Regions from separate parts of the Listeria sp. Marseille-Q6474 genome, predicted to be linked through region 1. Evidence: a T-box and tRNA genes for the amino acid it is inferred to sense, from the RefSeq annotation. Region 1 holds a T-box; the other holds one or more tRNA genes.
What was found. The T-box of region 1 lies ahead of serS (serine--tRNA ligase). A T-box ahead of a tRNA ligase gene usually reads a tRNA of that ligase, here a tRNA-Ser.
Positions count from the first base shown of each region.

Region 2: it encodes a tRNA-Ser, which carries the amino acid that the T-box ahead of serS (serine--tRNA ligase) is inferred to sense. The anticodon was not compared.

Region 1 covers NZ_CAMPPS010000001.1:1,803,005-1,807,779, reverse strand. The annotation lists gene OC533_RS08980 (ABC transporter ATP-binding protein) at 1-638, shown strand, start outside; gene OC533_RS08975 (TfoX/Sxy family protein) at 691-942, opposite strand; gene serS (serine--tRNA ligase) at 962-2,245, opposite strand; T-box leader at 2,306-2,528, opposite strand; gene OC533_RS08965 (pyridoxamine 5'-phosphate oxidase family protein) at 2,581-3,000, opposite strand; gene OC533_RS08960 (anthranilate synthase component II) at 3,131-3,703, shown strand; gene pabB (aminodeoxychorismate synthase component I) at 3,700-4,775, shown strand, end outside.
Region 2 covers NZ_CAMPPS010000001.1:1,016,182-1,020,956, reverse strand. The annotation lists gene OC533_RS05160 (HAD family hydrolase) at 1-440, shown strand, start outside; gene OC533_RS05155 (Rrf2 family transcriptional regulator) at 552-968, shown strand; gene OC533_RS05150 (class I SAM-dependent methyltransferase) at 982-1,578, shown strand; tRNA gene OC533_RS05145 (tRNA-Ser) at 2,293-2,382, opposite strand; gene OC533_RS05140 (DUF3267 domain-containing protein) at 2,467-3,000, shown strand; gene OC533_RS05135 (aldo/keto reductase family oxidoreductase) at 3,065-3,982, shown strand; gene OC533_RS05130 (heavy metal translocating P-type ATPase) at 4,248-4,775, shown strand, end outside.

The sequences.
Region 1 (4,775 bases):
AAGTTATCGCATTCGCTGGTCCAAGTGGTGGCGGTAAATCTACCTTGTTTGCGATTTTAGAGCGTTTCTATCAACCGAAAACGGGAGAAATTTTAGTGGGTGATATTCCTCTTTCTGAGATTTCTATTAACTCATGGCGCTCACAAATTGGTTACGTTTCACAGGAAAGTGCTATGCTTTCAGGCACCATTCGCGACAATCTTTGTTACGGACTGGATCGAGAAATTAACGAAGAAGAGCTTTGGAATGTAGCAAAACTGGCTTATGCAGACGGCTTTATTTCTGAACTTCCTGACAAAATGGCAACCGAAGTCGGCGAACGTGGAGTGAAGCTCTCTGGAGGCCAAAGACAGCGAATTGCAATTGCACGAGCTTTCTTACGCAACCCGAATATTCTCATGTTAGACGAAGCAACAGCAAGCTTAGATAGCCAATCCGAACAAATAGTTCAACAAGCTTTAGCGAACTTGATGGAGGGGCGCACTACTTTTGTTATCGCTCACCGCCTTTCCACTATTGTTAATGCCGATCAAATTCTCTTTATTGAACACGGGGAAATAACTGGTCGGGGCACACATAGCGAATTAGTGGCTTCTCATCCGCTCTACGCCTCTTTTGCGGAACAACAATTAAAATAACTATTTCCCGGGAAATAAAAAAACGACGATGCGAATATGCATCGTCGTTTTTTTATAAGGATTGATGAAACTTTTTGAGTTCGATTTTCTTTGCTTCGTCTAAATCATGCCACCTGATGCCTTGTACGGCTCCTTCAAGCGCACATAGTTCACTTAAACAAACAGTTGAATCATTTTCCCAAATACGTAAAAAGGCTGCTTTGCTTCCAACATCTTTTAGCTCAGCTGGGGTTTTTATCCCAGCTTTTATTAAGTCCTGCTCCAGTACTTTGCCAATGTTTGGTAATTCGCTAAGGTTCGCCATTACAGTTCCTTCTTCCTTTTTATTTTGGTAATTCGATTTTTTCGATACCGCCCATATAACCTTGTAGTACTTTCGGAATGCGTACAGAACCATCTTCCTCTTGGTAGTTTTCCAAAATAGCAGCGACTGTACGACCTAGTGCTAACCCGGAACCATTTAATGTGTGCACGTATTCGGGTTTGCTTCCTGGTTCACGGCGGAAACGAATGTTGGCGCGTCTTGCTTGGAAGCTTTCAAAGTTACTGCAAGAAGAAATCTCACGGTAAGAATCATAGCTTGGAATCCAAACTTCTAAATCATATTTTTTAGCAGCAGTGAAACCTAAGTCAGCAGTACACATGCTTAGTACGCGATATGGTAATTCTAGGCGACGCAATACTTCTTCTGCGCATCCAGTTAATTTTTCAAGCGCCGCGTAGGAATCTTCCGGTTTAACAAATTGAACTAATTCCACTTTGTTAAATTGATGTTGGCGAATTAAGCCACGTGTATCACGACCTGCAGAGCCCGCTTCAGAACGGAAACAAGCGCTAAATGCCGTATATTTTCTTGGTAAATCTTCTGCTTTTAAAATATCTTCGCGGTGGTAGTTCGTTACTGGTACTTCCGCTGTTGGAATAAGGAAATAGTCTTCCGCTTCAATTAGGAAAGCATCTTCTTCAAACTTCGGCAATTGACCAGTTCCAGTCATGCTCGCGCGGTTTACCATGTACGGTGGAAGCATTTCTTCATAGCCATGTTCATTCGAATGCAAGTCCATCATAAAGTTAATTAGCGCTCGTTCCAGTCTTGCACCTAATTTTTTATAAAAAACGAAGCGGCTGCCAGTTACTTTTGCAGCATTTTCGAAATCAAGAATGTCTAGGTCAGTTCCTAAATCCCAATGAGCTTTTGGTTCAAAACCAAATTCGCGAACTTCGCCCCATTTGCGGATTTCTACGTTATCGTCTTCCGATTCACCGACCGGAGTAGACTCATGCGGAATATTTGGAATCGACATTAAAATCGTATCTAACTTCTCGTCAATTTCTCTTAATTCGATGTCTAATGTTTTAATACGATCACCAACGACACGCATTTCTTCAATTTTAGCATCAGCATCTTGTTTTTCGCGTTTTAATTTAGCGATTTCTTGAGATACTTCATTACGCTGGCTTTTTAGCGCTTCTGTTTCCACAATCAGTGTACGACGACGTTTGTCTAACTCGCCAAATTTCTCAAATTCACCTAAGTCTTCCCCGCGATTTTGCAACTTCTGTTTTACTTCTTCAAAATTATTACGTAACAATTTAACATCTAACATGCTAACTCCTCCTTTATTTTTTTCCATATAAAAAACTCCCGTACTTTCCCGAATTAACAGGAAAGGGACGAGAGTTAACCGCGTTGCCACCCTTATTGGGACTTAAAAAAATCCCCAGCTTCATTTAGGTTTAACGGACCCAGCCGGAATGATTTACTCGCAAAACTATGCTTTCCACCACTCACTCCAAGATGGATTCATAAGGAAACTTCACCAGTTCGCACCAACCACTGGCTCTCTTTAGAAATTCTACCTCATTACTACTTCTTGTCTTCGCTTTTCGTATTAATTTAAAGTTATTCTATCGCATATCTGCTTAAATTACAAGCAAATCTTTAACCAATTAAATCGAGCGTGTCTGGACCGTCATCATCAGAATTCAGTATTCTAATTTGTTCCGGAACAATTTTTATAACGACAAAGGATGGTGAATCTTCGCCTTGAAACCAGTCTTTAGAGATGTTTTCCCAGATGCGTTCTTTGATAGATTCATCTTCTTCCAGTGATGCTAAACCATTAATTTCTAAAAACGCAGATCCGGGGCTATCATAGCCAATTAAAACGCATACGTGCGGGTTTCTACGGACTTCCTCTGTTTTCGGTAGTTCTTTTCCAGATGGTGTATAAAGTGTTAAGCCATCATGAAGAAACGTCATATATCTAGCGTGCGGAAAATCGCCTTGTACAGAGGTTAATACCCCAACTTGATGTTGTTCTAAAATGGCGAGAATTTTATCTTCTAGTTCATTTTCCATCTAAAACACCTTCCTTTGGTTATTTAGTGTACATTTCCACTTGTTTTCAGGCTTCAAACATTTCAGGCTTGTTATCTCCGTAGCTATTTGCTATAAAAGAGTATAACCGTTTTAACTAGGGGGATTTGAAGTGATTTTATTAATCGATCATAATGACTCATTTACATATAATTTATACCAATATTTTTTAGAGCTTAAGGAAGATGTGCGGGTAGTTTCTGCTAGAGATTTTTCGCTTCAAGCATTCGACCAATTAGCACCTGAAATGGTTATTCTTTCACCCGGACCTGGTTCTCCAGATGATTATCCAGAAAGTTTAGCTCTACTAGACAAAATTAACGTTCCCATTCTCGGGATTTGCCTTGGCCATCAAATGATTGGTCATTTTTTCGGGGCAAAAGTGGTTCAGGCGGACCTTCCTGTTCACGGAAAAACTAGTATTATCTCGCATCACGGTGAAGGATTATTTGCCGGACTTGATTCGAGATTCTCAGTTGCCCGCTACCATTCTTTAGTCATTGACCCAAATACTGTGCCAGCTGATTTGAAAGTGACCGCTGTAACAGATGATGGGGTTTTAATGGGGTTAGAGCATCTAACAAAAGAGATTTACAGTGTCCAATTTCATCCTGAAGCAATCCTATCTGAAAACGGACACGCAATTTTAGAAAACTTTGTACGACTGGGGAGAGCTGCCAAATGAGTTTATTACGTTTTGATTTTGAAGGTTCGGTAAAGATTTTTGAAAAGCCAATTCGCGAACTGGTGGCACGCGATTTATCGGAAGTACTTCCTATAATGAAAGCGGCCGAGGAAGCCCAAAAATCCGGAAAATACGTAGCTGGTTTTGTTAGTTATGAGGCCGCTCCTGCTTTTCGTAGCAATTTAAAAACCAAACAACCTGCCGAGAACATGCCGCTTATCTGGTTTGGTGTATACGATAATTTCACGACTGCACCTACCGAAAACTCAGACACTGCACCACTTTCTTTTAAAATGGATACGGATTACCAGAATTATGCGGAAAAAATAGCACAGATTAAAGCGGAAATTGCTGCTGGAAACACGTACCAAATCAACTACACTGTTCGGCTCCAAAGTGATGTACCAAGTGATTTTTCCGCTCAAGCCACTTTTGAATCGCTGCAACAAGTTGGAAAAGCAAATTATACAGCGCTACTTGAAACGGATGAATTTCAAATTATCTCAGCTTCACCCGAGCTATTTTTTAAATGGAAGGAAAACATTTTGACGACACGTCCAATGAAAGGCACCATTCGCCGCGGAAGTACGGAACAAGCTGACTTAGAAGCACATGATTGGTTAAAAAACGATCCTAAAAATCGTGCTGAAAATGTGATGATTGTTGATTTACTACGAAATGACCTTGGGATGATTGCGGTGCCTGGTAGCGTAAAAGTGCCTAAATTAATGACTTTAGAACCTTACCCAACAGTGTGGCAAATGACGTCTACTGTTACCGCAGAAACACCTCCTGATACTAGTTTAACCGCAGTTTTCGAGGCGCTTTTCCCTTGTGGTTCAATAACTGGCGCCCCAAAAGCCCGGACAATGGAAATTATTTCAGAGCTAGAAGATTCACCTCGAGGCGTATACTGCGGCGCGATTGGATTCCTAGAACCTAATGGAAATGCAATTTTTAATGTACCAATCCGAACGATTTCCATTGCAGATAATAAAGCAACTTATGGTGTTGGTGGCGGTATTGTTTGGGATTCTGATGCCGAAAGTGAATTTTCCGAGATTCATGCAAA
Region 2 (4,775 bases), 790 kb from region 1:
ATACTTATGAACAAAACCAACGCAAAATTGAACTTTCATCGGGAATTAAAGAAATCCTCACCTGGGCTAAAAAGAAAAATATAACGATGGGAATTATTACAAACGGACCAAAAGACCATCAACAACATAAAATAAATGATTTACAAATAAACGACTGGATTCCAGCTGAACACACTTTTATTTCTGGCGGAGTAGGTATCGAAAAACCAGACAAGAAAATATTTAAGCTAGTAGAGGAACAAATCGGTATTAAGAGCGCGGAAACCTATTATATTGGCGATTCTTTCGAAAATGATGTAATTGGTTCAAAAAGTGCCGGCTGGAAATCAATTTGGCTAAACAGACGACAACACATACAACCTAACAATACCACTTACCAGCCAGATTATTGTATTAAAAATGAACAAGAACTAGCTGCTTTGTTGCGAGATTTATTATAAATACTAAAATCTTTTCCTTTATTAGGAGAAGGTTTTTTTGTTGTAAATTGACAAATTTGTTTAATAAGGATATTATAGAGTCATTAAGTCTTTAATTAAGAAGGTGAAAGTATGAAATTTTCAAAAGCAACCAATTATGCGCTACATACGATGGTTTATTTAGCAAATTTGTCTCCGGAAAAATCTGTAGGAGTGAAAGAACTTGCAACCAAGCAAAATGTTTCGCCGACATATCTTTCTAAAGTGTTAACAATGCTAGTAAAAGCTGGTTTCGTTGAGTCAGTAACAGGTGTAAATGGCGGTTATAAATTAGCTGAACCCGCAAATAGTATTAGTTTTTTAGATGTTATTCAAGCTATCGAAGGAAAAGCTGCTTTCTTTCACTGTGACCCTAAAAATCATAGCGAAAGTCAGCCGCACTGCTTAATCGGCGAAGTAATGAATAAAGCAGAGCAACAAATGGAAGACTATCTAAGCAAGCAGACTATAGGTAGTATTGTCGTAGAAATTGAAAAACATCAACATTAAAGGAGTGCTGAAAATGAATCATCACCATCATCACCACGGGGAAGCTGGTTTTAAGAGGAAAGTAGATTATTTGGATCGACCTGAACGGAGCGAAGTTTTATCGCCAGAGGAATTTTTACAGAGGGTCCCAATGGAAAAAACAGCGAGCATTTTAGATTTAGGAGCAGGAACAGGATTTTTGACGATTCCGGCCGCGAAAAAGGTTGAAAATACCGTTTTTGCATTAGATTTAGATACGAAAATGTTGGAATTAATTGAGGCGAAAGCGAAAACCGCTGAATTAACCAATGTAAAAACATTAGAAGCAAGCATGGATGATATTCCGCTTGAAGCTAGTTCGGTGGATGTTGTGCTGGCATCGCTCGTGTTACATGAAGCGGGTTCACTTCTAGATGTTTTGCGTGAAGTAAGTAGAGTCGTGAAATCTGGTGGCTACTTTGCTACCATAGAATTTGATACACAAGGAACAGATTTGAAAGGTCCTCCAATGGAAATTCAAATTTCAGCTGAGAAATTGAAGGAAGAGCTTGCAGGATTTGGGTTTGAAGTATTGCAGAACTGGGAGCTTGATGAGGGAATGTATGTGAGTTTTGCGGAGAAAAAAGCTTGAATTTCGAGAAGTATAAATAGATGAAATTTGAAGAGTAAATTGAATAAATATAACATGTTATACAGCTGTGTTAACTAGTTCAACAGAGGATGAAGAGCATAAATTTGAGTATGAAAAAGGGAATAACCATGCTGTGACATTTAAGCAATATAGGACTAGTGGGCTTGTGCCAACTGGCTATGGAAGTAAAAAATTATACGCGTTCAGATATCAAGATATAAGAAGTGTTGGTTCAGTTAAAAAGAAAGATATGAATAAACAGCTAAAAAGAGCAGGCAAATGGTTCTTTAACTCTTCGCCATATTAAGTAATAAAAGGGGAGAATAATGAAAAAGTTAGTTATATGGTTTTTATTAATAATATATGCAGTAGTGTACTGTAATGTGATATTTAATGTAATTAAATATCAAGAAGGATCATTCTTTTCTGTTTGGTTTCAAATAATTGCAGTATTTTGCTTTTTAGCTTCATGTTTATATTTTTATAAATGTAAGAAGTTTATACTAAGTGGTTTAACGGGGAGCCTTGTGTTATTTTTCTTAGTTAGCATAGTCGTTAGTTTATAATAATTTTCAAATTTAAAAGATGTTTTTAAGAATAGGTGATAGGATATAATCAACTATTTTTTGAATACTTAATTAGGAGAAAACAAATAAAAAAGGTTGACTACTGTTCAAATAGTTTCTTGAGCAGTAGTCAACCTTTTTATTTTTACGGAGAAACGGGGATTCGAACCCCGGCGCGGCATACACCGCCTAACAGATTTCGAGTCTGTCCCCTTCAGCCGGACTTGGGTATTTCTCCACTGTGACATAGAATGCCGACAAGAAGTATTGTATAATAATATTAACAAAAATACCAGTGTTTTTTATAAAAGGAGCGTGCTAAATGGAAAGAAAATTAGTTCAAGAAATTAATTTACTAGAAAATAAAAAATTGGTTATGAATTTGAATATTGCTGCGATTGTTATTGTGCTTGTGTTAACTGTTTTAGGAATTGTTTTTTCAGGCGGTTTCCAGATTACAAATGGTTTGGCGGGGGTTATGTGGCTTGGCGTAGGTTATTTAGTAGCAATTGTTATTCACGAAGCCGTACACGGGATTTTCTTCAAAGCTTTTCGCCCAGAATCAAAAGTGAAATTTGGTTTTAAAAATGGGATGGCTTATGCTGGAAGCCCCGGAGCATTTTATTCGAGAGCGCAATTCTTTATTATTTCGATTGCGCCATTTATCGTTCTTACGGGATTGTTCATTTTTCTGCGCTTTCTTGGAGTAAATGAAGCTGTTCTATATTTAATTTTTGCCCTACATACATCAGGTTGCGTCGGTGATTTTTATTACTGCATTCTTTTGATTAATCAACCAGCTGGAATCGTTGTAGAGGATACGGATAAGGGAATTAGTTTTTATTCAGAAGGTTAAGCTTGGTAACGATTTCAACAAAGTGTTAAAATAAGGATATACTTTTAGAAAGAGGTGCTTGATTTTGAAACGAATAACAATTGGTAATAGCGATTTAACCGCTTCAGAAATTTCGCTAGGATGTATGAGAATGGCGGATCTTAGTAAAGAAGAGGCGAACAAAGTAATTAACACAGCACTCGAAAACGGTATTGATTTTTTTGATCATGCTGATATTTATGGCGGCGGTAAATCAGAGGAAGTCTTTGCTGATGCAATTGATATGAATGCAACAGTTCGTGAAAAAATGATTCTTCAATCAAAATGCGGAATTCGTCAAGGATTCTTTGATTTTTCAAAAGAGCACATTATTTCTTCTGTGGAAGGTAGCTTGAAACGCCTGAAAACAGATTATTTAGATACACTATTACTTCATCGTCCGGATACACTTTTTGAACCAGAAGAGGTAGCAGCGGCGTTCACAGAGCTTGAAAAAAGCGGGAAAGTTCGTCATTTCGGCGTAAGTAATCAAAACCCAGGTCAAATCGAATTACTAAAAAAATACGTAGACCAAGAATTAATTGCTAATCAACTGCAATTTAGTATTATGCATACAGGAATGATTGATACTGGTTTTAACGTAAATATGACGATTGATCCTTCACTGGATCGTGATGGCGGGATTTTGGAATATAGTCGCTTACATAATATGACTATCCAAGCTTGGTCTCCGTTCCAATATGGTTTCTTTGAAGGAGTTTTCTTAGATAACGATAAATTCCCTGAATTAAACAAAACAATCGATAAAATTGCTGCATACAAAGGCGTGACTAATTCGGCAATTGCGGTTGCGTGGATACAGCGTCACCCAGCAAGCTTCCAAACAGTGGTTGGTACAATGAACCCAGGAAGAATCGCTGATATTGCAAAAGCTTCTAACGTAACACTTAGTCGCGAAGAATGGTACGAAATTTACCGTGCGGCTGGAAACCAATTACCTTAATGTAAACAGACACTTGGGCTTTTTGCTCAAGTGTTTTTTTATGTGTAATAATGATAGTGAAATTCATTCTCAATTAGAAATGAATTTTATCAATTAGTTTGATATGATTTTTAAAAAGTGCTATAATAACAAGTGAGTTAAGGATGTTTCCTTTAAAATTTAATTATAATAATTATTGTTTAGTCTGTTTTTCGCAGTTGCGAAAGCAGATTTTTGTGTTTTTTAGGGTAATGGGAATCATTATCATTTGGAGAGGATGAGCATTATGAAAGACTGGATGGAGCGGAATTGGCAGTTTGTTACGACTGGTATTAGTGGGGTTTTAATTATTGTCGGTTGTTTAATCGGGAATGATGTCGGTGATTTTTGGACAGCGGTGATTTTCTTGAGTGCCTTTGTTATTGGCGGGTTTGAACAAGCTAAGGAAGGGATAGCGGCGACTATTAAAACGAAAAAACTTAATGTAGAGCTTTTGATGATATTAGCGGCTACAGGGGCCTCGATTATTGGTTATTGGTTTGAAGGCGCCATACTTATTTTTATTTTCTCAGTTAGTGGGGCATTAGAAACGTATACGACGAATAAAAGTAAGCGCGAAATCACGAAATTAATGGCTTTTCAACCGGAACGAGCTTTTCGTTTTCTTCCAAATGGTGATGTTGAAGAAGTAGCTGCAAAAGATTTGCAATTAGATGATAAAGTACTCGTTCGACCTGGGGAAAGTGTTCCAATTGATGGTGTGATTGTTCGTGGTTCAACAACTTTGAATGAAGCAGCAATCAATGGTGAATCG